DNA from 3 places in the Exiguobacterium sp. KKBO11 genome. Region 3 is predicted to be linked to each of the others. Evidence: a T-box and tRNA genes for the amino acid it is inferred to sense, from the RefSeq annotation. Region 3 holds a T-box; the other regions hold tRNA genes.
The links. The T-box of region 3 lies ahead of AYO36_RS03525 (valine--tRNA ligase). A T-box ahead of a tRNA ligase gene usually reads a tRNA of that ligase, here a tRNA-Val.
Positions count from the first base shown of each region.

Region 1: it encodes a tRNA-Val, which carries the amino acid that the T-box ahead of AYO36_RS03525 (valine--tRNA ligase) is inferred to sense. The anticodon was not compared.
Region 2: it encodes a tRNA-Val, which carries the amino acid that the T-box ahead of AYO36_RS03525 (valine--tRNA ligase) is inferred to sense. The anticodon was not compared.

Region 1 covers NZ_LUCU01000055.1:147,734-158,649, forward strand. The annotation lists gene AYO36_RS14820 (sensor histidine kinase) at 1-952, opposite strand, end outside; gene AYO36_RS14825 (YdhK family protein) at 1,100-1,651, shown strand; tRNA gene AYO36_RS14830 (tRNA-Val) at 1,698-1,770, opposite strand; gene AYO36_RS14835 (nitroreductase family protein) at 1,910-2,536, opposite strand; gene yhfH (protein YhfH) at 2,722-2,868, shown strand; gene AYO36_RS14840 (polysaccharide deacetylase family protein) at 3,060-3,905, shown strand; gene AYO36_RS14845 (YkyA family protein) at 3,921-4,562, shown strand; gene AYO36_RS14850 (EamA family transporter) at 4,663-5,565, shown strand; gene nagE (N-acetylglucosamine-specific PTS transporter subunit IIBC) at 5,589-7,097, opposite strand; gene AYO36_RS14860 (CsbD family protein) at 7,311-7,508, opposite strand; gene AYO36_RS14865 (ornithine--oxo-acid transaminase) at 7,666-8,868, opposite strand; gene AYO36_RS14870 (EAL domain-containing protein) at 9,055-10,916, shown strand, end outside.
Region 2 covers NZ_LUCU01000055.1:132,203-143,118, forward strand. The annotation lists gene AYO36_RS14745 (quinone oxidoreductase family protein) at 1-420, shown strand, start outside; gene AYO36_RS14750 (YhgE/Pip domain-containing protein) at 573-2,891, shown strand; gene AYO36_RS14755 (TetR/AcrR family transcriptional regulator) at 2,878-3,432, shown strand; gene AYO36_RS14760 (sterol desaturase family protein) at 3,449-4,084, opposite strand; gene AYO36_RS14765 (hypothetical protein) at 4,211-4,489, shown strand; gene AYO36_RS14770 (metallophosphoesterase family protein) at 4,525-5,259, opposite strand; gene AYO36_RS14775 (PTS sugar transporter subunit IIC) at 5,620-6,642, shown strand; tRNA gene AYO36_RS14780 (tRNA-Val) at 6,741-6,813, opposite strand; gene AYO36_RS14785 (efflux RND transporter permease subunit) at 7,001-10,141, shown strand; gene AYO36_RS14790 (hypothetical protein) at 10,203-10,679, opposite strand; gene AYO36_RS14795 (M15 family metallopeptidase) at 10,745-10,916, opposite strand, start outside.
Region 3 covers NZ_LUCU01000011.1:660,988-671,903, forward strand. The annotation lists gene AYO36_RS03495 (AI-2E family transporter) at 1-700, shown strand, start outside; gene hemA (glutamyl-tRNA reductase) at 914-2,254, shown strand; gene hemC (hydroxymethylbilane synthase) at 2,338-3,264, shown strand; gene AYO36_RS03510 (uroporphyrinogen-III synthase) at 3,254-3,934, shown strand; gene hemB (porphobilinogen synthase) at 3,931-4,920, shown strand; gene hemL (glutamate-1-semialdehyde 2,1-aminomutase) at 4,917-6,227, shown strand; T-box leader at 6,282-6,511, shown strand; gene AYO36_RS03525 (valine--tRNA ligase) at 6,562-9,198, shown strand; gene AYO36_RS03530 (bifunctional folylpolyglutamate synthase/dihydrofolate synthase) at 9,253-10,485, shown strand; gene AYO36_RS03535 (GEVED domain-containing protein) at 10,568-10,916, shown strand, end outside.

The sequences.
Region 1 (10,916 bases), on a different contig from region 3:
GCATCAATCGTATCACTTGATGAATCAAGTCTTCGACATCGACAGGTTTTCGCTCCATCATAAAAGCATTGGCGTCAATTCGTGCTAGCCAAAACAATTGCTCAATCCATTCATTCATTTGCTGACTTTCTTCTCGAATGATCGTAATGTAGCGTTGTTGCTCATCCGGCGTCAACGTTTGGCGTTCGAGAATATCCGCGTATCCCTTTATATATGTCAATGGTGTTCGTAGTTCATGAGATACGGTTGCTAAAAATTCGGATCGTTCCCGATTCAAAAAATCGAGATCTTGTTTTAATTGCTGAATCGAACGCGCCAATTGTCCCAGTTCATCTTTTCGATCAATCGGCAACTCTCCACCTTCCCCATCCAATAGACGCGCTGTCGCTTTTTCCATCTGAATCAACGGACGAGAAATGAGTCGGGTCGTCCAAATGCTTGCCGCACCTGCTAATAAAAGCGCTAGCAGACCCACTTGGAAAAACTGCTGTTTCAACGGATCAAGTACGTGATCTACGATTTCTTTAGAGGCGAACATGAATACATGACCACGATGTTCCCCGTCAATGGTGATGGGACTGTCCGTCATTAAAAAGTCACGCATCGTCACGATTTTTCCTTGTTGACGGTAATCAAAATCCGTATGCTCTAACATGCTCTTCATCTCATTCGACAAAGGTCGTGACGCTTCTAGTTGTTTTCCATCTGCATCAGTGATCACCACAGTAAACGATGAATCTGCTTCCATCATGCTGACATGGCGCATCGTCGTTTGGTCATAGGAATCGACAAGGACATCACGGTGTGTATTTCCTCGGTTCAGTAAACCGTCTACTACTTCCTGCGTTCGTGTTTGAGACAACTGATAATACAATGTCCCAAACAACACACTGCCACAAATTAAAAATGCCGCAAGCACGATTCCTCCGACTGAGTATGAAATATGACGCATGACGATTCCTCCTTTTTCTCTCCACTTTTAGTATAGCTAAAAAAAACGCGATCGACGCAGGCAAACGAAACTGTCACCTCATCTGCACACGATTTGCATATACGCTGGGTATAGTAAAGAAGACTAGTGACTTCAGGAGGGTTTTATATGAAAAAATCATTGACATTAACCGCACTTGCTCTTAGTTCTACGCTTTGGCTCGGTGCATGTGGATCCGCCAATAACGATGGAAGTAATAGTGACTCACACGATATGTCTCATGGAGATATGATGCATTCGAGCGACGGAAAGCTACCATCCGGTTTAAAGGAAGCCAGTGATCCGACTTATCCGAAAGGAAGCAAGGTCACGTTGACGACGGATCATATGGACGGTATGGACGGAGCTAAAGCAACGATTGCGGGAGCTTACGACACCGTCGTCTATGCGATCAGTTACAAACCGACTACTGGTGGAAAGATGGTGAAAAATCATAAATGGGTCATTCAGGAAGAACTCGATCCCGTTCCAACTAAGCCACTGCAAGTTGGTGATGAAACAACTGTCAAAGCGGATCATATGAAAGGTATGGATGGAGCAAAAGCGACGATTGATGAAGTAAAGGAAACGACGGTCTACATGGTGAACTATGAACCGACTGACGGTGGAGAGATGGTGAAAAACCATAAATGGGTCACAGAGGATGAGATAAAGAAATAATAAAAAAAGCCCGCTTTTCCTATAAAGGAAAAGCGGGCTTTCGGTATGATTCTGACTGGGCTCGAACCAGCGACCTCTACCCTGTCAAGGTAGCGCTCTCCCAGCTGAGCTACAGAATCATGTTTGCAGTACGTTATGTACTTGCTAGGACATGTATTAATATATCAAGAAACTAAAAGGCTGACAAGTCTTTTTCTGAAAAAAAATAAAAAAATTAAAATGGAGGAATTGAACCCCGCTTCCTCCATTTTGAATGACTTACAGGAAGGTCGATACTTGATCAATCGGTAAACGTAGTGCCGGACGCTTTTTCGCATCTTCAACCGCTTTTCCGACAGCAATCAACATGACCGGTACATACCGTGACTCGGTGATGAACGTTTCCGCAAAACGTTGATGATCGAATCCACCCATTGCGAGTGTTGATAATCCACGCGCTTCTGCCGCAAGCATCAATTGCATCGCAGCAAGACTCGCATTCGACATTGCCGCATCGCGCCCATAGGCTTCACTTTGATAAGCGCCTTCTACCTGTGCCTTGATCGAATCAAATAAATCCTCTGTCATGCCACCTGCTTCTACTGCTGGACCGTACACCGGATTGTAGTTTCGATTAGCTTGAACATCACCTAAGATCGCAATGACTGCTGAAGCCGAAGTGATAGCCGGCTGATTGTATGCGATCGGTGCAAGCTGTTGCTTCGCTTCTTCTGAATGGAAGACCGTGAAATGCCAGTGTTGCAAATTCCAAGCACTCGGCGCCGCTGTCGTCCATTCTAATAGTTCTTCCACTTCCTGTTTTGAAAGTTTGAACATTTCGTCGTAATGACGAACCGAACGTCTTTCTGTTAAGACACGCATTGTATCAAGTGTTGCCTGTGTCATGTGTAAATCCCCCTTATTATTATCAGATTACTTAGATATCGTAGCATGTCTCTTTTTTATTGTCCTCTATCAATACTTCAAACGAATTTACTGTTATAAAACAATAGTTGACATTAAACTTCTGTACTAATACAATAAAAACAAGAAAAAAGACCATTGCGTTTATTTTGAAGGAGGAAAAACACATGGAACAACCCCTTTATCAAGAAGCATCTGCTGCATTCTATCGTGAGCTTCCCGTCAAGACGTGTGCCCATTGCGGAAAAGAGATGGATGAACAATGTGAATCCTATCAAACGGAATGCGATGAGTGTGCTGTAACAGAACACTAATAACACATGAAACAATCACTTATTCAGTGGTTGTTTTTTTATTTCTTACAAACTTCTTCTAAATAAATCGATATTTTTTAGAAAAATCGATTTTCCATCATCTTTTTGTCATCTGTTTGTTACAAAAGAAACAGTCAGAATGTTACATTATCTGTATATGATATTTTTGACAAAAGGAGCGACAGACAACGATGGATCCATTTACCTCAAGCCACGCTAGCGAACTCGGTCCACGACCGCGTACAAAAAAAAGAAAGTTTTTCCCTCGGTTCTTCTTACTTCTCACACTTGTCTTTCTCGGAGTTGGGGGATATGTCGCTTACCGATACGTATTTACTCCTGAACAACAATCCATTACGACAGGTAAATCCATTACTGAAGTCCCTGTCGTCAATATGGAAAAAGCACGCGTGGAAAAATGGAATGGTGTGACGAAAAAAGTCGCTTATTTAACATTCGAGGATGGTCCATCCGCATTAACACCGGACTTACTTCGAACATTGGATCAACTTCAGACTCGTGCCACTTTCTTTTATCTCGGGACACAAATAGATGCTTTTCCGCAAGAAGTCAAAGCTGCTGCTAAAGCTGGACACTATATCGGATTACACGGGGAAACACACGATTACGATACATTGTACGAAAAAGGAAAGTATGTCTCAGAGATGCAAAGTGTTCAGAAGAAAATCCATGAGTTGACGAAGCTAACACCACATTTGACACGACCACCTTATGGCTCTGATCCAGGCATCACGAAAAAAATGGCATCTGCCATTCATTCAGCAGACTTCCGCGTGTGGGACTGGTCAATCGATTCAATGGACTGGTATTACAAAGATAGTGCAAAAGAAGTAGCGAATACGGTCATTCGGCGAGCAGAGCGTCCGTTTGAAATCATTCTCTTACATGAACAACCACAAGCCATCAAGGCACTTCCAGCCATTGTTGCCGGACTTCAGAAAAAAGGCTATCAATTCGCGATTTATGATGAAGATTTCCATATCCCGTACAACTTCGCGCAACACTCGAATTTATAAGGAGTTACTATCCAGATGAAAAAAACATTCGTAGCAGTACTGTTCCTGTCGAGCTTTGGACTCGCTGCCTGTTCCAACGATTCACCAGCCTCTCTTCATGAACAGCTAGAGCAACAAGTCAAAGGTGAAGAGAAGGCATTCACGCTAGCTGATCAACGTGCTCGTAAGGATGAAATTTCAGTTAATACGTACCAAGCCGTTCTTGATGCAGGTGCTGAAGAAATCAAACGCTCTCAAAATGAACGAGAGGAATTAGAAGCCTTAAATGACGAACGGCTTGCTTTATTGAAACAAGAAGAAACGTTACGTAAGGAAACGTACGCTGCACTCGATCTTGAAGAATTGAAGGATGCTGTCAACAAACTTGATGGTAAAGCAAAAACAGAAGGAACTGCCTTAGTGACAATCATCAAGGAACGCGAGCAGACATTTCAAACGTTCTCGAAAACGTATCGACAAGCGATGGACGCTGAAAAGAAAGTGCTTTCACGCTTGACGAAAAAACCGGATTTCGTTAAGATTGATGAGTCAACAGCGGATTTAAATCGTTTAACACGGAAAGCTACCGCGTCATTAAAGAAGTGGAATGCGCTGACCGTTCAGTATAATCAAACGAAAACCCGGCTGTATCGTTTGCTCGACACATCAACTCAATAAATCACACAGGTTGCAACCAAACCCTGTCCAAAAAACCTGGACAAGGCCCTGTTGCAACCTTTTTTGTGTGGTTTTTATTAAAAATGGAGGGAATTTATTCATGCATCGTTCAAAAGCAACCTTATTCGTTCTGATTGGCGCTATCAGTTATGGTGTCCTCTCAACGATCGTCAAACTCGCTTATGCCGCTGGATTTAACTCAGCAGCCGTTTCAGGTAGTCAATTTTTCTTCGGGTGGCTCATGATTTTCGGACTTGCCTTATTTACGAAAAACCTTCGTCTCGATCTCAAAACAGCTGGTCTTCTCATGCTGATTGGTATTTCAAGCGGTACAACCGGTTATCTCTATTACCAAAGTCTTCAGACCGTATCGGCATCCGTTGCGATCATTCTCTTATTCCAATTCACTTGGATCGGTGTCATCATTGATGCGCTCGCATTCAGACGCTTACCTACTCGCGCGCATTTCCTGTCCGCGATTCTACTGATTGGCGGAGCCATTCTTGCGAGTGCTGCTTACTCGAGCCCACTCGACCTGCGTGGAACATTATTCGGTCTTGGAGCTGCTGTTAGTTTTTCGATTTTCCTACTCGCTAGTGGACGCATCGCCAATCATTTACCCGTCATTAAGAAAAGTTTTTACATGATGACAGGTGGTCTTGCTTTCGTCATGATCATGTATCCACCGACGACGTTCTTGTCGTCTGCGAACTTCGAAAATGGACTTCTGTTATACGCGATTCCGCTCGGTCTATTCGCGTTGATTTTGCCACCACTCTTATTTGCTGCAGGCGCCCCTCATCTGTCTCCAGCAAGCGTTTCTTTGCTCGGAGCGGCTGAACTACCGACAGCAGTCATCTGTTCCGTCTTAATTTTAGGAGAACATCTGATGAGTTCCCAATGGATTGGGATCGTCATCATCTTGATCGGAATCTTTTATCCAATCTATCGCTCAAGCAAAACAGCACCTGTTGCGAACGTACAACAAAACGACCTTTCCTGAGTTCAGGAAAGGTCGTTTTTTCTTTACTTCTGTCGCTTCATCGCATCCGCAACGAATTCGACGTCTGTTCCAATGATGATTTGCACGCTGGTCGCGCCCATCTTCATGACACCTTTTGCTCCAGCCGCTTTAATCGCCGCTTCGTCAATGATGCTTGGATCTTTGACTTGAAGACGTAAACGTGTCGCACAGTTATCAATCGACGTGACATTTTCTGTTCCTTTCAATCCGGCAAAAATTTGAGCTGCTTGTTGCTCATATTTATCGTCTGAATCTGTCAAAACGACTCCCGTGTCTGTGACGAGCGATTCATCTTCACGACCTGGTGTCTTCAGATCAAATTTCGTGATCATGAAGTAGAACAGGAAGTAGTAGACGACCGCGAACGCGAGACCAACCGGGATGAGAAGTAATGGTTTTGTGGCAATCCCGAAGTTCAAGGCATAATCAATGAAACCAGCCGAGAAGGAGAAGCCATGTAAAATACCGAGTAAGTTAACGATGGCCATCGATAGACCTGTTAAAACTGCATGAATGACATATAAAACAGGTGATAAGAACATGAACGAGAACTCAATTGGTTCCGTGATCCCTGTCAAGAAGGACGTCAACCCAAGACCAATCATCGCTCCAGCAACTGCTTTTCGATTTTCCTTACGCGCAGCCATGACGATCGCAAAAGCTGCAGCCGGTAAGGCGAACATCATGATTGGGAAGAAGCCCGCTTGATAAATCCCAGCTGTCGGATCTCCAGCGAAGAAGCGCGCGATGTCACCGTTCGCGACCGTACCATCTGCTTTTTCATATGAACCGAAGACGAACCAGAAAATATTATTTAAGACGTGGTGTAAGCCGACAGGAATCAAGAGACGGTTAAAGAATCCAAACAGAGCAGCGCCTCCTGCACCAAGACCAACCATCCATTCACCAGCACCGTTGATGCCTTGCTCGATGAACGGCCAAACATAACCAAAGATGAAAGCAAGTACGAGCATGACCGCTGATGTAATGATTGGAACGAAACGACGACCACCAAAGAATGCTAACCAATCCGGTAACTTAATGTTATAGAACCGATTGTATAGAAGTCCTGCGACGATACCCGCGATGATTCCACCGAATACCGCCATATTAACGGTCGAACCGAGTGTCGCCTGATTCGCGATCGAACCAAGTGTCGCTCCGTCGACCTTGGTCGAGGAATCATTGACGATCGCAGCGATCGCATCATACTTCGCCTGAATCTGTGCGCTGGAATAATCCTTGTTCATCGAGTCGACGCCATTCTTTAAGACGAGATACCCGATGGCCCCGGCAAGACCCGCTGCCCCACTCGCATCGATCGATAGACCAATCGCGACACCAATGGCAAAAATCAGTGGAAGGTTATCAAAAATAGCCCCTCCTGCTGCTACCATCAACGGAATATCAAGCATATCCGCCGAACCTAACCGGAGCACGATCCCCGCAGCCGGTAATACTGCGATTGGTAGCATCAAGGCTTTACCAATTCGTTGTAGAAACTGCAACATACCTTTCACCCTTTCCTGAATAAAACGATAATGACAGAACAATGTAAACGCTTTTACGTTTTTTATTATTCCACATAAATATCTAAATGACTAGACCTTTATACAAATTATTCATTATCTTTTTTTATTGATATAAAAATTCATTATAGCAGACGCTAAAAACCGGACTAGAGTCATTCTCCAGTCCGGTTTTTCTATTTAATTTCAACGGTCTTAGCGGCGATTCGTATCTTCGAAATTTTGTTGGACGTTTCCGACTGTTTTCTTCGCCTCGCCTTTTACTTGATCTTTTTTACCTTCACGTTCTGTTGATTTATCACCTGTTGCTTTCCCGAGCGCTTCTTTCGCTTTCCCTGCTACTTTATCGACGAGACCATCTACTTTTTTATTGAGACCACTGTTGTTTGACATAACCATTACCCCCATTTAAAAGTTTTTTTTGCGATAGTTGTCTGTTCCCTTGTCACTGATTTTCAAACGTTTCCTGTATCAAAACCGACACTTACCTAAACAAAAACAACAGTGAACGGTCTGTTCACTGTTGTCCAACCTGATTCTATTCTTTTATTTATTGCGCGACGGAGACACCTAATACTTGTTCGATCCGTTCGAATGCCCAGTCCAACTCTTCTTTTGTAATGACGAGCGGTGGTGCAAAGCGAATGACTGTCTCATGCGTTTCTTTACAGAGTAAGCCTTTTTCTTTCAACGCTTCGCAATATGGTCGCGCTGCTTCTGTCAACTCAACACCAATGAATAATCCACGACCACGTACTTCTTTGATCATCGGGTTGTTGATTTGTTTTAATTTCTCCATGAAGTACGTACCGAGTTCAAGTGAACGTTCCGGTAACTTTTCGTCTTCTAATACTTCAAGTGAAGCAATCGAGACGGCACACGCAAGTGGATTGCCACCAAACGTCGAGCCGTGTGAACCTGGATTGAAGACAGAAAGGACATCTTTATTCGCGGCAACACATGAGATTGGGAATACACCACCACCCAGTGCTTTACCAAGAATGTACATGTCTGGTGTTACCTCGTCCCAATCAGAAGCAAACCATTTACCGGAACGACCGAGTCCAGACTGAATCTCATCCGATACGAGCAACACGTTTTGCGCACGACAAACTTCTTGTGCGTCTTTTAAGAAACCATCGTGAGGAATTAAGATGCCTGCCTCGCCTTGAATCGGTTCCAAGATGAATGCCGCTGTATTCTCAGTGATCGCCTGTTTTAATGCCTCAAGATCGCCGTATGGAATCGTCTTGATTCCAGGAAGAAGCGGTCCAAATCCACGTTGGTATTCTGCTTCCGTCGACATCGAGACGGCTGTCATTGTCCGACCGTGGAAGTTTCCTTCGCAAACGATGATTTCAGCATCACCTGGGATTTGTTTGACTTCATATGCCCAGCGTCGTGCTGCTTTCACTGCTGTCTCGACAGCTTCCGCACCCGTGTTCATCGGTAACACCATGTCTTTACCCGTCAATTGTGCTACTTTTTCATAGAAAAAGCCCAGTTGATCATTGTGAAAGGCACGTGACGTCAATGTAATCTTGTCTGCCTGACGTTTTAGAGCCTCGATGATCTTTGGATGACGATGTCCCTGGTTAACGGCTGAATAGGCACTCAGCATATCCATATAACGACGTCCTTCAGGATCCGTAACGAAGACACCCTCCGCCTCTGAGATGACGATCGGGAGCGGATGGTAGTTATGTGCTCCGAACTGTTCTGTCTGTTGAATGATTTTCTCTGTTTGATTCATCGAGATTCCCCCTCATAACTCTTTAGAAAACGCTTTCAATATTATTATAGCAGATTCTTTCACAGAATCTTCATCTAAAAAGTATCCGAGCGAAAGGATTATAGTGCGTAAGAATTGAATATATTGGGAAAAGACAAGACAAGTGAACCGTCATCTCTTTTCATTATAAAGGAGCGTGCGCACGTAATGGACCGTTCGACCATTGATTCCTATGAAGTCGTCATTCAAGAATTCCCTTTACCCGCTTTCATATTGAATACTGACTTGACCATCCGCTCTTGGAATGAGCTAGCCGCAAAGCAATGGGGCTGGACACAACAGGAAATCGTTGGCCAGATCGTCCCACTTCTCGAACGGGAAGACATAGCATTCAGCCAACAGATTTGGCATGCCTTCTTGGAGCGCCGTCAATCTGTCCAATTACCGAATGCCTCCTTGTTGCATAAGACGGGCACTTCTGTAACGTCAACACTTCTTTTATCTCCTTTACTTGATGATACAGGAACCGTTATTGCCGCCTTTGTTTGCTGTTTACCTTCAGCTGAGCAACAAACGAACATGAAACCACTCTTCCAAGGGTTGATAGATTTGCGTCATGCATTCGATCAGATTGCTTCTGTCGCCGTCTTCGATGCACGAGGAACGATCACGTACGTGAATGATCAACTCATCGATGTGACAGGATATTGCTCTGAGATGCTTCTCAACCAGCCTTGGTCACTCATTTTAGATAAATCCAGTTCCGTCGTTTCGGAGATTCGTGCACAACTTCGTGAACGAAAAGCCTGGTCTGGTCGCCTTAGCCTCACTTCGCAAACTGGCGAACGAAAACATCTACAAGCGACGCTCATTCCAATCTATGATGCGAACGGTGTTCGCTTCCAACATTTGTTCATCGGGAACGACATCACGGAAACAACAGCACTTGAAGAAGAACTTGATTTTTTAGTGCACCATCACGAGATGACACACCTATTGAATAAACGTGGATTTTTACGCGAAGGTGAAGCCTTATTCCGCTCTGCTGCGTCGCATGATCCGATTGCACTCATTTTGTTCGATATCGACCGTTTTAAAGTTATCAACGATTCGTTTGGAACACATGTCGGTGATCAACTACTTCAAGCAATGGCAACACGCCTTTTGCAACACACGACAGGCATACTCGCTTTTCATCCGACGAGTGATCTATTCGGTGTCTTACTACCTGCGCCTTCGAGCAATCTGCTCTTCCAATATGCTCGGAAATTACAACAAGCACTGCAACGGCCTTATTATATCAATGGTCACTCATTGATTGTTTCTTGTACATTCGGAATCACTGTCTATCCATCCGAAGCCAAAACACTTGAAGATTTATATCGCCGGTCGGAAACAGCTCTGTATGCGGGAAAATCGATTGGTACTGGAACGATTCAGTATTTAACGCACGAGATGGATACACAATTCACACGGAAAATCCAACTCGAGCGCTCCCTTTTCACAGCACTCGAAGATCAATCCCTTTATCTTGCTTATCAACCAATCATTGAACTTCAGACACAAGCCGTTAAAGGCTTCGAAGCTTTATTACGCTGGAATCACACGGCCCTCGGGAGTATTCCACCAGATGAGTTCATCCCACTCGCTGAGGAAGCTTCACTAATCACACCAATTAATAACTGGGTCATCATTGAAGCTTGTGAACAGCTCGCGAAGTGGCAACAGACAATTGACCCTAAACTGACGATGGCAATCAATATCTCACCGCATCAGTTCCAAAGCGACTCCTTCATTCGTACATTACAACACATCGTAACAGAACGATTGGTATCGCCATCTTCGATTACTTTGGAGATGACGGAAAATATCGCGATTCTCCAGACGCAACGAACAGTCGAACGCATGCACCTCATCAAGTCGCTCGGCTTCCGTTTATCGATCGATGATTTCGGTACCGGTTATTCTTCTTTGCAGTATCTCAGTGCTTTTCCAATCGACGAATTAAAAATTGATAAAGTATTCATTGATGGTCTGGCGACAAATGACCACGCCTTGCTCGATTCCAT
Region 2 (10,916 bases), on a different contig from region 3:
GCGGGCTGTGAATCTGTCTATTTATATTCTGAGAACTGGGTCGAGCATGTGCTCGCGCAAACTTCTGGTAAAGGGGTTGATGTGGTCTACGAATCCATTGGTTCTACCTTAATGGATAGTTTCCATGTGACAAAAGTCCATGGAACGGTTGTCTTCTATGGTATGGCAGGCGGCGATCCCGCATCTGTCGACCCTCGCTTCTTGATGGATACATCCAAAACATTGACGGGTGGTGACCTTTGGAACGTATTAACATCTTCTGAAGAACGAATCCGTAGATCCGGTGAATTATTTGATTGGATTCTATCCAATCATCTCACCCTGTCTTCTCCTACAACATTCAGATTATCTGATGGCAAAGCAGCACATGACTTTTTAGAAAGTCGACGCAGTACAGGAAAACTACTTTTGCTTCCTTAACTCGTTTTTTCCAAGACGGCTCCCTGCGAGTCGTCTTTTTTATGTGAAATTAGAATTATCGATTGATTTTTTTTAATGAAGAGAGTAAAGTAAATCTCATCAAAACCTAAAACTCAAATAAGTTTTGAGTTTTAGAAAGGGGATTTGTATTTATGTTTCGCTCAGAATGGAAGAAATTGAAGAGTCCGATGATGATTGTCGTCATTCTCGCCCTCATCCTCGTACCATTTCTCTACAACTCCATCTTCTTATCTGCATTCTGGGACCCATACGGTCAAACAGAAGATATTAAGGTCGCTATCGTCAACGAAGACAAGGCGACGAAGTTTAAAGGAGAGAAAGTCGACATCGGGGATCAATTCGTCGACAAACTCAAAAAAAATGATGATTTTGATTGGCAGTTCTTATCTAAGGACAAAGCCGAAAAAGAACTACGTGACGGCAAAATCTATATGACGGTCGTCATCCCGAAGAACTTCTCTAAAAATGCAACGACACTACTCGATGATCATCCGAAGAAGATTGAGTTGGAGTATTACTTGAATCCAGCCAAAAACTACTCGGGGACACAAATTTCGAGTACGGCTGCAAAACAATTAAACGAAAAGATCCGAAAATCCGTGACGAAACAATATAGTAGTGCGATCTTCGGTGCGTTAAAGAAAATCGCAAACGGTATGGAAAAGGCATCGGACGGTTCTTCTAAACTAGAAGATGGCAACCACAAAACAGCGGATGGTGCGAAAACACTGGCAACGAACCTTGGAAAACTTGCGGATGGCAGTCTGACACTGTCCGAAAAACTCGGGGAAGCAAATCAAGGTTCTAAAAAACTCAGTGATGGCGTCACGACACTTGACGAAAAGACTGCCCTCTTCGCCCAAAAAACGGGTGAGTTGTCTTCTGGGTTGAACACGCTAGACGAAAATGGTGGCAAATTACAAGCCGGTGCTGCACAACTCGAAGACGGAGCAACGAAACTCAGTGGTGGCTCGACACAAGTCCGTCAAGGAGCAGAGCAATTGGCTGCAGGTACGGCCCAGCTTAATGAAAAAATCCCTCAATTGACGGATGGATTAAATCAATTGGATGAAAAAGCACAAGCTGCCAACGCCTTTTTAACACAACTCAATCAAGATGCTGAAAAAGCGAAACAAGATTTACGAGCGCGTCGTGAAGCACTTGAAGCAAACGTCGCGCAACTAAAAGAAGTCATTTCTGCTTCTGAACAGTTATCGGATGAAGAAAAACAAACGTTACTCGCTTCTATCGGTTCATTAGAAGAAAATATTCAAAACCTTGCTGCCCAAGAAGGTGCAATTGATCAGAGTCTTGCTCAAGCAACAGAAGCAACGAAGAAAATCGGTCAACTCGCTGCAGGTGGTCAACAAGTCGAATCAGCTGTATCACAACTGAACGCAGGTCAAGTGAAACTCGTCGACGGTGCGAAACAAGTCGAGTCTGGTGCACAACAATTAGCAAGTGGTCAACAAACATTCAATGAAAAACTCGGTCAATATACTGCAGGTGTGCATAAAGCTGCAACAGGTGGCGCACAACTGGCTGATGGGGCTAATCAGCTTTCAGATGGCACACATCAACTCCAAACAGGTGCTAGCGCGTTAAATAACGGGTTAGGACAATTGGCTTCTGGTTCAACTACGATTACGGACGGAATCGGCAAAACGACCGATGGGGCTTCAAAAATCGCGGATGCCAATACTAAACTTGAAGATGGGGCTAAAACATTGAAGGACGAGCTCAGCAAAGGAGCTAAAGACGCAACCGTCAAGCCGACTAAAGAGCGGGATAATATGCTGGCAGAACCTGTCGTCTTAAAAGAACATGACTATTCGACGGTCAACAACTACGGTTCTGGTTTATCAGCTTACATCCTTAGTATCGCCTTATTCGCAGGCGCCTTGATGTTCTCGTCTGTCTACCAGATTCGTCCAGAACATGGTGAAAGTCTGACATGGCGATTCCTTGTCGGTAAATTATCACTCATCTTACCGATTGGAGCCTTACAAGGTGTCGCAGCGGCCACAGCCATCGTCTATGTCCTCGATGCTGATGTCGCGAGTGTTCCTGCGCTCTATGGATTTGCTGCCTTAACAGGGATGACGTTCATTACGATTCTGTTCACGCTCGCGATGCTACTCGGTCGCGTCGGACAGTTCCTTGCCTTCCTACTACTCCTATTACAAATCGGTGGTAGTGGTGGTACGTTCCCAGTCGAGATGACGCCAAGCTTCTTCCAAGCCATCCATACGTTCTTACCAATGACGTATTCAGTCGGCGGATTCCGCGAAGCGCTTGGACTTGGTGTGACAGACGCCCTCATCTCAAACAGTCAAGTCCTTGCGACTATCTTAGTCGTCGCATTGATCATCAGCTTCGTTGGAGGGCTCGGAGCCAAGCGGATTTTACTCTCAACGAAAGTGAGACGAAAACAACATGACACAGTCTGATAAAGAAACACTGATACTAGACTCAGCGATGGCTTGCTTTTCTGAACTTGGTTATAAAGGTACGACGATCGAGCGTGTCGCCCGACGCGCTCACGTCGGAAAACCGACTGTCTATCAACTGTTTGAAAGTAAACTCAACCTGTTCGAATCGCTCGTAACACGTGTGCTGCAAGAAATGAAAGAAGAAGCAGAACGCGCTTACGTCGAACATGCGACGGTAGAAGAAAATAAACAAGCAATGATCGACGCTATCGTCTATCATCAGCAACAACATTTGTTCATTCTTCAAATCATCGAAGAAACACGTAATCTTAAATTACAAGAAATGCAAGAACTACGGACACGGATCGAACGGCATGTCGTCGAATATCTTAAAACGCTACTCGAGACTCGCCTTGGACAAGATGATCGTGACGTACCAGTCGATGTCACCGCCTTTCTGATTTTCCGGACGTACATTGCGTTAATTGCCGAATGGCCATTGATTGCTCGACCGTTGGAATTAGATACGATTCGTCGTGCCATGCTACGCATTTTATGAATCAAAAAACCGCCGATCAGCTGATTGGCGGTTTTTCATATTCTCGATTTTTTTCTAAATTCCGTGCCGTTTGACTAGAAGTAACTGTTTTCTCATCTTTCAAAGTGCCAAACAACCAGTCCCCCATCGGATTTGATACACCAAACCAATAGTGTTCATTTTTGAAATGATGTAATAGATGCGTCTTTTTCATCCATTTTCCAAAGCGTGTTCTCGGTTTCAGCGGAACGTGTGCCACGTAATGTTTCCATTCATACACAAGCAACATGACGATCAATCCACTCGCGGCTGCAGCTGTCGAAACGACAGATTGCGTCAGAAGATAGGTCAGAGCCGCAAAGAAACCAAGATTCGGCAAGGAATACCAGACCGGTAAAAACAACAGATGCAGTTCATTCGGATGCGCATGATGATCGTAATGAAGTCGCTTCAACAACTTTCGTCCAAGCATATTTTTAGGCGGTGGTAAATGGAACAAAAAACGATGCGTCAGGTATTCACTGAAACTAAAGACGATCAGTCCAAGACAAAAGAACAGTAAAATCGACCAATGAAACGGCTGAGCAATGGTATAACTACTTATTCCAATCAGTAGTACGAGCATGATCAAAATATCCGGAAATAGAAAAAAACGGCGATAGATGTCTGACATAGATGCCCTCTCCTTTCTTTTTTCGTTACAGCGTCTAATCGTACGTTCATCGATTCGTCATGTTTTTTACTTCAAGTCGTGTAATCATTCTCACTCTTTCCCTTATACTAAATAGGGAATGGAGTGATGATCGCTTTGAGTTTATCGACCGGAATCATCTTCGTGTTACTCGCCTATACACTCATGTCGCTCTACGACATGTGGCAGGTATATCGGACTACTAGCAAGCTTTGGATGTTTGTATTATTTCTTGCAACATTGATCAGTCTCATCGTTGCCTTTTTTGTGGCCCCTGTCCTTGCGCTATTCTTTTACTGGTCACGCCATCCATTGAAACGAAACATCGGTATCGTGTTACTGATTGTCGTGTGCCTCATCTCAATTACGACGAAGCTATCTGCTTAATCGACTTCCTTCATGAACTACTCATGAAGGTTTTTTCATGTCCTACTACCGAAGAAGAGACGGCGCATCAACTCACGTTCCGGCATCTCCGTCGTATTGAGGACGTCTAAAAATGGTCGATCATCATATGGAATCTTCAGGATTTCTGAACGGACTTGATCCTTCTCCCAATCGATAATTGCTACTGGAGCAATAGCTGTTTCCTGACATCCAAGTGCACCTGGATTAATAAAGAGCGTTTGATCTGTCTCGACTTGTTGCGCTGGATGATGATGACCGAATCCAATGATCCGCGCCTCACTTCCAGCAAACAGGACGGATAAGTTTTCTTTCGTTCCATCCACCGCTTGCTTTAACGGCTCTTCACCAATCTTCTTCGTCTGGTCGGCATAAGCATAGTGCGTCAGGTGCATCGTTTGTTCCTGATGCATGATATTTAAGACACGCGGTAATCGTTCCAAATACTTTTGATTTTCTTGCGTCAACGTATCCGCAATCCATTGGTGGTGCTCTTTCGCATGGCGGTAACTATCGGGATAGTTCTCCCCATGGATTAAAGCAAGGACACATTCATCATGATTCCCAGAAATCGTTTGAATATCAGGACGTTGCTTCAATAGATCAATGACTTCATTATGCTCTGGTCCAATGCCGACAAGATCACCGAGACAATAGACGGCATCGATATCTGGTTGTTGATCAAGATAGGACAATACCGCACGTAATGCTGATGCATTGCCATGAATATCTGTAAAAAGCATCACTTTCATGTAAACGCCTCCATTGTTGGTACATTAGGATTTCCCGATGATACCGTGAATTCCTGTCAGATTTCAGGAAAAAATAAATTGTCAGAAAATATTGATTATTAATCAAGAGCGTGTTAGGCTTAGAAAAATTCACAGAGAGGGGCACGATCGAATGATTCCGACGCAACAGCCATTTAACCAAGTTGGACGACTGATTATTCTATGCATGAGGGACTGAAAACTTTTCCGATGATGAAACGGAAATGATTTTTGGGCCCTTCTTTCGATGCATCGAATGAGGCGCCCGCACAGAATGAGTGGCGCCTATCCCAAAAACGGATAGGCTTTTTTCATGGCAAAAAATAGAGATAGATAGAGAGGATGACAACGTTGAAAGAATATGCGATGGATCGAATGGTAAAAGTATCAGCTGGAATGGCAAATGCCGTTCTTGTAACACTCGGTGTCGGACTCCTGATTGAGACGCTCGGAAATCTTCTACATATCCAAATGCTACTGACGATTGGTGGTGTCGCAAAAGTACTACTCGCCCCTGCGCTTGGTGCCGGTATTGCCTTTCAGCTCGGAGGAAACACACTTGTCCTGTTCAGCGCGATGATCGCAGCGACGATTGGTGGTGCCGCTCTTCAATCGACTGCTTCTGGACTCGTTCTTGTACCCGGTCAGCCGATCAGCGCGTTACTCGCAGCTGCTGTCGCTGTATACGTCGGAAAACGCATGACTGGAAAAACGAAATTTGACATGATGGTCATCCCGATGAGTGCTGTCCTTGCTGGCGGCGTGACTGGAATCGGTGCTGCTGCCGTCACGACACCACTCCTTACAAAATTCAGTGCCATGATCACGGCTTCAGTCGAGTCTTCTCCTATTGCTACATCTCTTGTCATTGCACTCATCTTTAGTGTCTTATTGATGTCTCCTGCTTCGTCCGCTGCACTGGCTATCGCTTTGCAACTTGATCCTGTAGCAAGTGCCGCTGCACTGATTGGCTGTTCCGCTCAATTCGTCGGCTTTACGTTGATGGCATACCGTCAGACGGATCCAGGTGGTTTGATTGCTTCATTCTTTGTAACACCTAAAGTACAATTCCCGAATATCGTTAAAAATCCACGTCTTGTCGTTGCACCGTTTCTCGCAGCGATGATTTCAGCTCCTGTCGCGACGCTCCTTCTCTCTTTGAAAGTACCGTACGAACTCGCAGGACTTGGATTAAATTCGATGATTGCCCCACTCAATATCTTCGTCAACCAAGGTCCTCAGGCGTTCCTCGTCTTCTTCTTGACTGGTGTCGTTCTACCTGGCGTCTTGACGCTCGTCTTCTATCGATTGACGACCGTCGCAGGGTGGACGAAGCGCGGCGATCTTCATCTCGAAATTCAATAAAACAATTTACCTCCCTTCCAACTATTCCTGATTGATTTCGGGAATAGTTTTTTTAACGCAAAAAAAAATCGCTCCTTCAAAAAGGAACGATTTCGGTATGATTCTGACTGGGCTCGAACCAGCGACCTCTACCCTGTCAAGGTAGCGCTCTCCCAGCTGAGCTACAGAATCATGCTGTGTTGTTACTGGGTATGTTTTTATTATAGCAGCATATCGAAAAGTGTAAAGCCTTTTTAACAAAAAAAATTTATCTTTTTTCAAAAAGATCTTTTTAAATAAAAACAGTTTTAAAGTTGCGGGTTCTATGAGTGTCCTCTACTATGTAAATAAGCACATATAAAAAGAAAGGAGCGTTCATATGAACTTTTTAACCCGATTTAGTTTGAAGAACTCGGTTGCTGTCTTCATCATTGCAATCCTATTGATTTTAGGAGGCGTGTATTCCTTCTCACAATTAAAAGTCGATCAGTTCCCAGAAATCGAGTTTCCTCAGATTTCAATCGAAGCGGTTTACCCTGGTGCATCTCCTGACGATGTCGATAAACAAGTCGTCTCAAAGCTTGAAACTTCCCTTAAAGGAATTGAAGGGGCTACCAAGCTAACGAGTTCTTCTTATGAAAGTATCGGTATCTTAAACATCGAATTCCCGTTCGATACCGATATGGATAAGGTCGAACAACAAATCGATGCTGCAATCCAAGATGCGAATCTACCGGAGGAAGCAACGACGAAATTGAATCGTTTGTCATTTGGTTCATTCCCGATCTATAACATCTCTTTCTTTAGTAAGGATGGTAAAGACATCGAAAAAATCCTAAAGGAAGATATCGAACCTGAACTTAATAAGATTCCAGGAATCAACAGCGTTTCGGTTGGTGGCTATAAGGATGATCTCGTTCAAATCACCGTCGATAAGGAGAAAGCGACGGAAGCGGGTCTCTCGCTCTCGAGCATCAAGGAACAAATCAATGGAAAGTATGTCTCGTTCCCATCTGGTCAGCTATCAGAAAACGATTCGAAAATTCCGATTCGCGTTGAGGAAAAACTAGAAAATCTAGATAAACTAAAAAATCTACAATTGACACCTGCTGCAGGTGCGACTAGTTCATCAAGTAACGGTCAAACAGGTGGTTCATCTGCTGGCGGTCCACCACAAGGTGCAACGCAAGGTCCACCAAGTACAACAGGTGGAGCAGCTGCAGATCAGGCGTCTGAACCTGCAGAACCGATTCGCCTAGAGGATATCGCAAAAATCGAAGCCGTCTCACAACAAAGTGAAAAAACGCGTTACGATTTAAAAGATTCCTTATCGATGGCAATCACGAAAAAACAAGATGCCAATACAGTCGAAATCGCAGATGAAGTCACGAAGATTCTCAATAAATATGACGACCAAGTCGACTATACGATTGGGATTGATTCAGCGAAGGATATCGAGGAGTCCGTTGCGACACTCGTCAAAGAAGGATTACTTGGTGCCCTCTTCGCATCACTCGCTGTACTCTTGTTCTTACGGAACCTCCGCGCGACGATCATCGCCATCGTCTCGATTCCATTATCATTACTCATCGCTGCTATCTTCTTGAACTGGCAAGATATCTCCCTGAACATCATGACACTTGGTGGGATGGCTGTTGCAGTCGGTCGTGTCGTCGATGATAGTATCGTTGTCATCGAGAACATCTTCCGACGCGTCCGAAAATCCGAATCCGGTATGACGGATGAGATCATCGAACAATCGACAAAAGAGATTCTAAAAGCAATCACGTCATCGACGCTGACGACCGTCGTCGTCTTCCTGCCGATCGGATTTGTCGGTGGGATTACTGGTAAGTTCTTCTTACCGTTCGCTTTGACGATTATTTTCTCATTACTTGCTTCACTACTCGTTGCGATCACGATCGTACCGATTCTCGCGAAGTTTGCATTCAAGAAGGTACCAGCGGAAGAAAAAGAAGGCGCTCTCCAACGGTGGTATGGCAAGCTGATTGAAAAATCACTCTCGCACAAGGCGATCATCTTGGTCGTATCGTTCATCCTTCTCGGTGGTTCTCTGGCGATCGTACCGCGTCTCGGCTTTACGTTCATTCCGAACGAAGCATCGAAGACCTTGACGGCATCGCTTGAGCTTCCAGCTGCCACATCACTTGAAAAAACAAGTGACGTCTCGTTTGAGATGGAAAAAATGTTTGATAAAGAAAAAGCCATTGCTGACGTGACGACTTCTGTCGGAGCGCGTGACTTCACGACAGGCTTACGTCTCGATAATAAAGCAAGTTACTTCTTGAATCTAAAAGACGGTGTAAACGTCGAAAAAACGATCAAGTCACTTGAAACACAGATGGAAGACATCGCTCAAGATGAAAACGTCGATGTCAAAATCAGTGTGGCTGAACTATCAACAGGTGGTCCTCCGTCGAATAACAACGTCGATGTCGACTTGTTCTCGAACGACCTCGAAGCCCTTCAAGAGGCGGCAAAACTCGTCGAGGATAACATGTCGAAAAATAATGATTTGAAATATATCACGAACAACTTCAGCGAAAAACAAAAGCAGTATCTCGTAGAAATCGATCCTGAGAAAGCAAGTGATCGCGGACTATCTGGTTTCCAGATTCTCGGTACCGTTAACGATCAAACGAAGCCTGTCACGGTCGGAACGCTCAATCTCGACAATAAGGATCAAGACGTACAATTATCTTATGAAGAAGGACTCGTCTCGAAAGAAGATCTCGAAGACGTCCAACTCTTCTCAGCAAACGGTCCTGTCGCATTGAAAGATGTCGCGAACGTCAATGAAGTTGAGACTTTCACATCGATTCAGAAACTCGACGGAAAAGTATATGCTCGCGTATCTGGACAAGTTAAAGGAGACGACGTTCAAAACGTATCGAACGCTGTAAAAGCTGACGTCGAAAAAATCGATTTACCAGACGGTGTCTCACTGACAAGTGGTGGTGGAAATGATGATACGGTCGAAATCTTCCAATCACTCGGAATTGCGATTGTCGTTGCCATCGGACTTGTTTACCTGACAATGTTGATCACGTTCGGAAAAGCTCGTATTCCATTCATCATCTTGTCCTCTCTGATCTTTGTTCCAATCGGTTCACTCGTCACGCTCTTCCTTGCGAATGAACCATTGTCTGTCAGTGTCATGATCGGCTTCCTGATGTTGATCGGAATCGTCACCACGAACGCAATCGTTCTCGTCGACCGCATCGGTCAAAACGTCGGACGCGGTATGCCGATTCGCGAATCATTGATTGAAGCTGGTAAAACGCGATTACGCCCAATCCTGATGACCGCATTTGCAACAATCATGGCATTGGTGCCTCTCGCATTAACCACTTCTTCAGGAACATTGATCTCAAAAGGTCTTGCCTTGACGGTCATCGGTGGATTAACGACCTCTACGTTGTTAACACTCATCATCGTTCCTGTCGTCTATGAATTGTTCTTCTTCAAAAAAGCAAAAAAAGAACGTACGACTAAGTAAATGCACATGAAAAGGAGCCTATCGCGATCCAAGCGATAGGCTCCTTTCATTCTATAAGACCTTACGACTCTAACTGTTCATCCGTTCGTTCCAACGTACCATCATGTTGCTCCACTAATCCGTCGAGGACGGATGGTTCAAACTCTTCACCGATCGCGATGATTCCTGTTTGTCCAGGCGGAATGACACCGAGTGTTCGTTTGAATGTCTCTTGGATTTCTTGATTTTCCTTCATGTCTTTCGATCCACCAATCAGCATACCCGTCATCGAACCAAGCAAGATGCCGAATGGGCCTCCTAGAATACCCACCGCCATTCCAATTAACGACCCTTTGACGGCGCGATTCGATCCACTTAGGTCTACAGCATCTTCAAACGAAAAAGCACCATTCTCATTTCGCTTGATGACGGCAATCTGTTCGAAATCGACTTGACCTCGCGCATGATATTTCTTCAATTCACTGAACACTTGATAGGATGTCGCTTCTTCTTTGAACGTAAACGTCATGATGTGATGTTTCGCATCTTTTTTTGCCATCCGTTCCACCTCTTTCACCTGAGACGAATAACCGACTAAGTCAACATCCTCTATTTACCATGTTTTTAAGAAGTCGAAACCTTTACTGGTTTCCATGGTGCGAGATGGAAATACTCCTCCATCGTCAATCCACTGACTTTTAGACGAGCGGCAAGCGTTGCTCCGACATACCGATAGTGCCAGCTCTCATACGTATAACCCGTCCAAGATTCTTTACCAGATGGATAGCGGAGATGG
Region 3 (10,916 bases):
AGCAACATCGTATATCGGTACAGTCTTTAAGTCTGTCTCGACGTCTGTCGGAACGATTTTCGGTGTCATCTCTTCGACCGTTTTAATCATCGTCTTAGTGCCGTTCATCTTAGTTTATATGTTGCTTGACGGCTATAAGTTTCCGGATTCTGTCGTGAAGCTGTTGCCGAAAAGCTATGAAACAGAAACGCGTAAAATCTTGCACGACATGCACGTGACAGTGAAGCATTATGTCAATGGACAGGTCATCGTCTCGATCTGTGTCGGTCTCATGTCATTGATTGGCTTCTTCATCGCAGATATTCAATATGCGTTACTGCTTGCCTTATTCTGTACGGTCACGAACATCATTCCGTATCTTGGTCCCTACATCGGTGCCGTACCGGCGGTCATCGTCGGGTTCATCGATGATCCGATCAAAGCCGTCTATGCGATCATCACGATCGTCGTCGCGCAGCAAATCGAGTCGAACTTGATTTCGCCTTATGTCCAAGGAAAGACACTCAAGGTTCATCCGTTGACGATCATCATCGTCTTGCTCGTTGCTGGGAAAATCGGTGGAATCATCGGTGTCATCTTGGCGGTTCCAACATACGCAGTTTCAAAAGTCGTCGTTCAAAATATCGCTCGGATCTATCGTTTACGTCAGCAACGTCTCGACGTACCGGACGTGACAGTACCACCTGAATCCTTGAAGTAAAGTGTAACCCTCTGACCTTTTTAGGAGCAGAGGGTTTGTGATTTTCATGAGAGAGGGATAAGGTAGAAGAAGAGAAAAATGAAGAAGATTTCACAACTTCGACTCATTTTAGTTTATAAATTGATTGGAATCTTTTTTATAATGGTTATAATGTAGGATAGAGAACGAAAAGATAGATCGGAACGAAATCTTTGGACGTAAGGGGTAGAGCGCATGCATATCGTAGTGGTCGGCTTGAATAACAAAACAGCGCCTGTATCAATACGCGAACAAGTCTCATTTGGGGAGCATGAGATGAAGGGAGCGGTCGTCGCATTGCGCGATGAAAAAAGTATTTTTGAAAGTGTCATCGTCTCGACATGTAACCGGACGGAATTGTACGTCGTGACGGATCAGCCACATACAGGACGGTATTATACGAAACGTTTCCTTGCAAATTGGTTCGGATTGACGATGGAGGAACTTGAGCCATATCTCTTCATCCATGAAGGGTTCGATGCGATGAAGCATCTGTTCCGCGTGACGAGTGGACTTGATTCGATGATTGTCGGTGAAACGCAGATCCTTGGTCAAGTCAAGACAAGCTTCTTCATGGCGCAGAAGCTTGAAACGACAGGAACGGTCTTCAATAAACTCTTCAAAGAAGCGGTCACGCTCGCCAAACGGGCTCACGCAGAAACTGGAATCGGTGAAAATGCCGTTTCTGTCAGTGCTGCTGCTGTCACGCTTGCCGAACAGTTACTCGGATCGCTTGAAGATAAATCAATCGTCGTCATCGGTGCGGGAGAAACTGGCGAATTGACGACGCTTAACCTATATGAAGCAGGGGCACGCGATATCACGGTCTTTAACCGGACGTTAGCTAAAGCAGAAGAGGTCGCGAATCGGTTCGAAGGATCGGCACATTCGATTAACGAGATGCAGTGCGGTTTGCTTCGGGCAGACATCGTCATCTCTTCAACGGGTGCCAAACGTGCCATCATCAAACGGGAAGACATCGCGGCAGCACAGCTGTTCCGTCACGATCGTCCATTCCTCTTGATCGACATCGCCGTACCACGCGATATTGAACCGACCGTCGGTGACTTGCCAGGTGTTCATTTGTACGATGTCGATGATTTGACATCGATTGTCCAACAAAACATGGCGGAACGGATGAAGGAAGCAGCGAAGATCGAACAACGGATTGAAGCAGCAATCGCTGAGTTCGAAGGTTGGATGACGACACTTGGTGTCGTACCGATCATCACGGAATTACGAGACCAGGCGTTACGCATTCAACAAGAAACGATGCAAAGCTTGGAACGGAAGTTACCGGAGATGTCGAAACGTGAAAAAACCGTCATTGGCAAACACATGAAATCGATCATCAACCAGTTGTTGCGTGAACCGTTGTCTTACATCAAAGATGCGGCAGCGAAGCCAGATGCCGATGAGCGGATTGCGCAGTTCATGGATACGTTTGCATTAAACGAAGACTTGTTCGAAGGGCTCGAAGATGACGTCATGACATCAGAAGAGACGACACCTTCCGCAAAAGCTGTGAACCGGTGAACAAAGCACGATTTGTGTTACAATAGAAAATGCATGGGGCGGACTTGTGCCGCCCCTTTATCATTGTACAGGGGGATTTTAGCATGCGAAAAATCATTGTTGGATCGCGAAGCTCGAAGCTAGCGATGACACAGACGAAATGGGTCATTGACCAGTTGAAACAAGCCGGCGCGCCGTATGAGTTCGAAATCAAGAACATCATCACAAAAGGGGACCGCATTTTGGATGTGACGCTCTCGAAAGTCGGCGGTAAAGGATTATTCGTAAAAGAGATCGAGCAACAGATGATTGACGAAGAAATCGATTTTGCCGTTCACAGCATGAAAGATCTACCTTCTGAATTACCGGACGGTCTCATCATCGGTGCCACACCAGCGCGTGTCGATGCGCGTGATGCCTTGATTACGAAAACAGGCGAAGGTCTTGCTTCCTTGCCAGAAGGTGCAGTTGTCGGCACGAGTAGCTTACGTCGTGGGTCGCAATTGCTAAAACTCCGCCCTGATTTAAAGATCGAATCGATTCGCGGAAACATCGACACACGACTCGATAAATTAAAAAATGGTCCGTTTGACGGGATTTTGCTCGCAGCAGCTGGTCTACAACGGATGGGTTGGTCTGAAGACGTCGTCTCGGAATATCTCTCGACAGATGACATGATTCCAGCCGTCGGTCAAGGAATCCTCGGTATCGAATGTCGCGAACATGACCAAGAAGTACGTGACCTTCTGCACCTGATTCATGATCAGATGACGGAAAAAGTAGCTTACGCCGAGCGCGCTTTCTTAGCGGCGATCGAAGGTAGCTGTCACGTTCCGGTCGGTGGATTCGCAACGATCAACGAAGATCTGTCAACGACACTTGTCGGATTCATTGGATCCGTCGATGGAGAGCAAATCCTACTCGAGCGCGAATCAGGTCTTGACCCGATGCAACTCGGTCAAGATGTTGCCGAACGTCTGCTTGCTTCGGGCGGTCGTGAGATTCTCGCGACACTTCCGGATGACTTGTAAGCAGGTACTCTTCACGGGCAGCCGACCACCGACGACCGAGCAGGTGGCTCGGCTACGCGCATTTGCGATTGAGAGTGTACACTATCCGGTCATTGAAACGCAGCCTGTTTCGTTTACATTACCGAAGGGAATTGATTGGCTCGTCGTGACGAGTCCGAATGGTGTCCACCGAATCGCCGATGTGTTACCTGAATTAGCAGAAACGCGTATCGCGGTCGTCGGGCGAAAGACAGCAGACGCACTTGCGAAGTACGGTCGAACAGCAGACTTCTGTCCGTCGACCTTTACAGGAGACGCACTCGTCGCAGAACTCGGACCACACTTGTCTGACGGCGATCATATCGTCTTTGCGCGAGGTAACCGATCGCGGCAAGCACCGGTCGATCAGTTACGAAAACTGAATCGATATACGGTCGAAGATATCATCACGTATGAAACCGTCACCCGTCGGCTACCTGAAGCACTTGTCAGAACTGCCACCTATATTGGACTGCAGAGTCCTTCCGCTGTCGAAGCGATTGCTCCATTATCCCCACAGACGACGTTCATCGTCATTGGGACGATTACGGAGCAAGCAGCAAAAGCAGCCGGACTTCAACCGATCCATGTCGCCCGTGAATTCACGGTGGACGGCATGATTGATCGTATCATTGAGGAGGAATCAGCATGAACACATTAGAATACGCACGTCACCGTCGTTTGCGTCATACCGCATCACTCCGGTCACTCGTCCGCGAGAACCAGTTGCATAAATCAGATTTGATTTATCCGATCTTCGTCGCTGAAGGCGAAGATATCAAACGCGAAGTCAGCTCGATGCCTGGCGTCTTCAACTTATCACTTGATCATCTGACGGCTGAGATTGAAGAAGTCGTCGCACTCGGAATCGAATCTGTTATCTTATTCGGTGTTCCGCATGACCACTTGAAAGACGAGCAAGGATCAGGTGCGTTTCACGATCACGGGATCGTTCAAGAAGCGACACGTCTCGTCAAGAAGGTTGCTCCGCAGCTAACGGTCATCGCCGACACATGCTTATGTGAATATACGTCGACAGGTCATTGTGGAATCGTCGCCGACGGTACGGTCGATAATGATGCGTCATTACCGCTTCACGTCAAGACAGCGATCTCACAAGCTCGAGCGGGTGCCGACGTCATCGCTCCATCATCGATGATGGACGGATTCGTCGCAGCGATTCGTCAAGGATTAGACGAGAACGGCTTCAGCCATATTCCGGTCATGAGCTATGGCGTTAAATATGCGTCTGCTTATTACGGTCCATTCCGTGATGCAGCGAACTCGGCACCGGGAGAAGGCGACCGGAAAGGTTATCAAATGGATCCAGCAAACCGCCGCGAAGCGTTCCGCGAAGCAACAGCGGACGTCGATCAAGGAGCTGACTTCATGATCGTCAAACCTGCACTTGCATTCATGGATATCATTCGCGATGTGCGCGAGCGAATTGATTTACCGATCGTCGCCTATAACGTATCGGGTGAGTATGCAATGGTCAAAGCCGCTGCCTTGAACGGCTGGATCGACGAAGAACGAATCGTCCTTGAGACGATGCTTGGCTTTAAACGAGCAGGCGCTGATTTAATCATCACCTATTTCGCAAAAGACATTTGTCGTTACCTGGAGGGGTCGAAATGAGCTTAATTAACCAGAACTCAAAATCAAAAGAAGCATTCGAGCGGGCACTCCCGCTCATGCCGGGTGGTGTCAACAGCCCAGTCCGTGCCTATAAATCGGTCGGGATGACACCGATTTTCGCAGATCACGCGAAAGGATCGAAGCTCTATGACATCGACGGAAAAGAGTATATCGATTATGTCTTGTCATGGGGACCAATGATTCTCGGTCATGCCGATCCAATCGTCACGTCAGCGATTCAAGAACAAGCGACACGTGGTTGGAGTTACGGAACACCAACAGAAATCGAATCAGCGATGGCGGAAGTCGTCATCAGCCGTGTGCCATCGGTCGAAGTGGTCCGGATGGTCAACTCAGGAACAGAAGCGACGATGGCAGCGCTTCGTCTCGCACGTGGCTATACAGGTCGGACGAAAATCCTCAAGTTCGAAGGCTGTTACCATGGTCACGGTGACTCGCTCTTGATCAAAGCAGGTTCAGGTGTCGCGACACTCGGATTACCCGATTCACCAGGCGTTCCGGCGCAAATCGCGAGCATGACGCTGACGGTTCCGTACAACGATTTAGATGCTGTCCGGATCGCGTTTGAAAAACATGGCGATGATATCGCCGGTGTCATCGTCGAACCAGCTGCTGGTAACATGGGCTTCGTGCCACCAGAACCGGGGTTCCTCGAAGGCTTACGGGACATCACGTCGGAAAACGGCGCATTACTCATCTTTGACGAAGTCATGACTGGTTTCCGTGTCGGCTTCCACTGCGCACAAGGACACTTCGGTGTCACACCAGACATCACGTGTCTCGGAAAAGTCATCGGTGGCGGAATGCCGGTCGGTGCTTACGGTGGACGTCGTGACATCATGGAGCAGATCGCACCACAAGGTCCAATCTATCAAGCCGGTACGTTATCCGGAAACCCACTCGCAATGGCAGCGGGTCTAGCGACATTGACACAGTTGAAACCAGAACACTATGAAGAGTTCGACCGGAAAGCGAGCCGTCTGTCAGAAGGCTACCTGAACGCTGCAGCGAAATATAACATTCCGCTGACGACGAACCGCGCAGGCGCGATGTTCGGTGTCTTCTTCACGGATGAACGCGTCACGAACTTCGAAAAAGCGAAAACATCGAACCTTGAGATGTTCCGTTCGTATTATCAAAAGATGGCGGCGCGTGGTGTCTTCTTACCACCGTCACAATTCGAAGGTCTCTTCCTGTCGATCGCCCATACGGATGAAGACATCGAGCGGACGATCGAAGCCGTCGAATTGACGTTCAAGGAACTCCAAGTTGAATTTGGTCGTTAAGCAGTTCTTGACGATTACTTGAACTCTCGGCTAAAATGAGTAAAGAAGAAAATGGCAACAGCGATGACGGGAAGAGTAGTCCTGTATTTGTACCGGAGTAGAGAACACATCCTTGGCTGAAAGATGTGACGGGCGAACAGGAGGAAGGTCACCCCACGAGCTGGTATCGTGAGTCTTACGAGCGATATCCGTCCTCCACACGTTACGTGGCTCGAGGGCATCCGATTTTGGATGAACTAAGGTGGTACCGCGGAAAAAAGCAACGGCTTTCTTTCGTCCTTAGCATAGGACGAGAGAAGCCGTTTTTATTATGGACAAAAAGGGAGCGATCAGGATGCAGGAATTATCAATGCCAACGAAGTATGATCCGCAGGCAACGGAAGAAAAATGGTACGACTTTTGGGTGAAAGGTGACTATTTCAAAGCCGATCAGGATCCAGAAAAAGAGCCGTACACGATCGTCATTCCACCACCGAACGTCACAGGTAAATTGCACCTTGGTCACGCATGGGACACGACGTTACAAGACATGCTGACACGGATGAAGCGGATGCAAGGGTTCGACGTCCTTTACCTACCAGGAATGGATCATGCCGGTATCGCGACGCAAGCAAAAGTCGAACAAAAACTGCGGGCAGAAGGACAATCACGTCTTGAAATGGGTCGCGAGAAATTCCTCGAACAATCTTGGGCATGGAAAGAAGAGTACGCGTCAACGATTCGTGCACAATGGGCAAAACTTGGTCTTGGACTCGATTATTCACGTGAGCGTTTCACACTTGACGAAGGATTGTCAGAAGCGGTTCAAGAAGTCTTTGTGAAACTTTACGAAAAAGGCTTGATCTACCGCGGCGAATACATCGTTAACTGGGACCCAGCGACGAAAACAGCGATTTCAGATATCGAGGTCATCTACAAGGATATCGAAGGTGCGTTCTATCACTTCAGCTATCCACTAACGGACGGTTCAGGTCACGTTGAACTAGCGACGACACGTCCTGAGACGATGCTCGGTGATACAGCGATCGCCGTGAACCCGAAGGATGAGCGTTATGCTCACCTCGTCGGAAAAACGATCACGTTACCAATCGTTGGCCGCGAGATTCCGATTGTTGCCGATGACTATGTCGACATGGAGTTCGGTACAGGTGTCGTTAAGATCACACCAGCACACGACCCGAACGACTTCGAAGTCGGTAACCGTCACGAGTTACCACGTGTCCTCGTCATGAATGAAGATGGAACGATGAACGAGAACGCAGGGAAATACGAAGGCATGGATCGTTTCGAATGCCGAAAACAAATCGTTGAAGATTTAAAAGCAGAAGGTGTTCTAATCAAAATCGAACCACACTTGCACTCTGTCGGTCACTCGGAGCGTTCAGACGCGATCGTTGAGCCGTATCTCTCACTCCAATGGTTCGTTAAAATGGAGCCACTCGCGCAAAAAGCACTCGAGGAGCAACAAGGGCCAGACAAGGTTAACTTCGTTCCACAACGCTTTGAAAACACGTACGTACGCTGGATGGAAAATATCCGTGACTGGTGTGTCAGCCGTCAACTCTGGTGGGGACACCGGATTCCGGCTTGGTACCATAAAGAAACAGGCGAAGTCTACGTTGGCAAGGAAGCACCAGCCGATATCGAGAACTGGGAGCAAGACAACGATGTCCTCGATACATGGTTCTCTTCAGCGCTTTGGCCGTTCTCGACGATGGGGTGGCCGAATACGGACGCAGCCGATTATCAAAAATACTTCCCGACATCGACACTCGTTACGGGTTATGACATCATCGCTTTCTGGGTATCACGGATGATCTTCCAATCGTACGAATTCACAGGACAACGTCCATTCCAAGACGTCTTGATCCACGGATTGATTCGTGATTCGGAAGGACGCAAGATGTCGAAATCCCTCGGGAACGGAATCGACCCGATGGATGTCATTGAGAAGTATGGTGCCGATTCACTCCGTTGGTTCTTAACGACAGGATCAACGCCAGGGAACGACCTCCGCTTCTACTGGGAAAAAATCGAAGCAACATGGAACTTCTCGAACAAATTGTGGAACGCAAGCCGTTTTGCCTTGATGAACATGGATGGTCTAACGTTTGATCAGATCGATTTGACAGGCGAGAAGTCACTCGCAGATAAATGGATTCTGACACGCTTACAGACGACGATTGACGACGTAACACGTCTGTCGGACAAATATGAGTTTGGTGAAGCGGGACGTATTCTCTATCACTTCATTTGGGAAGACTTCTGTAACTGGTATATCGAGATGGCGAAGTTACCGCTCAACGGGGAAGATGAAGCAGCGAAGCAGACGACGCGTTCGGTTCTTGCCTATACGCTCGACCGGATCATGCGTCTGATGCATCCATTCATGCCGTTCATCACGGAAGAGATCTGGCAACACTTACCGCATGAAGGTGAGACGATCACACGTGCCGCATGGCCAACACGTGAAGCGTCACTTGACTTCCCGGAAGCTGTTCCAGCATTCGAAGCGGTTCAGAACGTCATCCGTTCGGTTCGTAACATCCGCGCGGAAGTGAACGCACCGATGTCGAAACAGATCCAACTGTTCATCTCGACGAATGACGCACGTGTTCAAGACGACTTGTCGTCAAACAGCTCGTACTTGCAAAAGTTCACGAACGCGTCTGAACTCCGGATCGAAGAACAGATGCCGGCGCCAGAAAAAGCAATGAGTGCGATCGTAACGGGAGCAGAATTGTTCATCCCACTCGCTGACTTGATCAACATCGAGGAAGAAATCGCGCGCTTGAATAAAGAACTCGTCAAGTATACGAAAGAAGTCGAACGGGTCGAGAAAAAACTCAACAACCCTGGCTTCGTCGGCAAAGCACCAGCACATGTCATTGATGAAGAAAAAGCGAAGGCACTTGATTATACGGAAAAACGTCAAGCTGTCGAAGCACGCATCAACGAACTCTCACACTAATTACAGCAGTGGCTCAAGTCTCCTTGAGCCACTTTTTTTAAAGGAGCGAACAGCATGAGGACGCGAGAAGATGTATTGGAATGGTTATCGAGCTTACTAGCATTCGGCGTCAAACCGGGTCTTGAACGGATGCAGGCGATGTTACTGGAATTACAGATTGACCCAGACGCGATTCCGACGATTCATGTCGCTGGCACGAACGGAAAAGGATCGACGGTTGCGTTCTTACGTGAGATGGGAATTGCGGAAGGATTACGAATCGGGACGTTTACGTCGCCGTATATCATTCAGTTCGAGGAACGGATCATGTTGAATGGGATACCGATTGCAGAAGACGATCTCGTCGCATCTGCGATCGCTGTTCAAGCGGCCATCGGGCGCATCGATCCGGCACGAGGTACGGTCACTGAGTTCGAGGCATTAACAGGACTTGCCTTCTATTATTTTGATCAGATTCGTCCCGATTTCGTCATCTATGAAGTCGGTCTCGGTGGACTGTATGATTCGACGAACGTCTTCAAGAAGCCGGTCGCCGCGATCATCACGTCAATCGGGCACGATCACCAAGCGATTCTCGGAGATACGCTCCAAGAGATTGCTTTACAAAAGTTCGGCATCATCAAACAAGGAACACCGGTCATCGCCGGAAAACTGCAGGAAGAGCTGACCGTGCCGTTAATGGCGTATTGCGGGGACCGGAATGCGACGTTGAAATGGAGTCAGGAAGCGATCATTCGTTACCGCTTAAAAGAGACGGGGACCTGGGCGACGTATGATGGAATACCAGAGACACGCTTAGGGCTCGAAGGTCATCATCAAGTCCATAATGCGGCGAATGCCGTCATTTGTGCGCGGCGACTTGGGTGGTCGAAAGCGGCAATCCGAAAAGGATTACGGGAGGCAAAACATCCGGGACGGTTTGAGATCATCTCGCGCAAACCACGGATCATTCTCGATGGTGCACATAATCCGGAAGGCATCACGGCACTTGTTGAACGCTTAAAGGAAGAATCAAAACCCGTGACGTTGCTTTGTTCGATTTTGCGTGACAAAGACCGGACGGCGATGCTTACGCAGTTAAGTAGCATTACACCAGATATTTACGAGACGACATTTGATTTCCCGCGAGCTCGGACGATAGAGGAGTTGCAGCAAGAAGGCGCCAACGTGACGACGGTCGAAGCGTTCTTCAATCAATTAAGCGCTGAGCGAACATACGTCGTGACAGGATCACTCTATTTCATTAGTGAAGTACGTCATTATTACGCTTCCATTTTTACAAAATAGGGAAAATTCGCATTCTCTCGTTATAATGAAATGGGGGAGTATAGTCCCATATCTCAATGACACGATGAGGAGACGATAAGTGATGAAACAGTGGGTCCGTCTAGCCTTAGCCATCTTACTGATTTTTTCAAGTTTTACGTATATACATGAGCCACATTCCAAAGCGGCAACGGGTGAAAAGTTTAAGATTTTAGAGATTCGAGATGACTGGTCGACGACGAACCGGATTGACCCGGGAACGACCATTACATCGTTGTCACTGTTAAAAGACTTGAATACTAGTCAATACGAAATCAAGATGATGACGGTCAAAGAGTTGAATGCGTCTCGTTTTCCACTTGATGGCGCATTTGATGCGATCGTTTTTGATCCATCTATTTTTACTGGAACAGACCGTTATTCGATTACAGTATCTGATACATCCAAAAAAC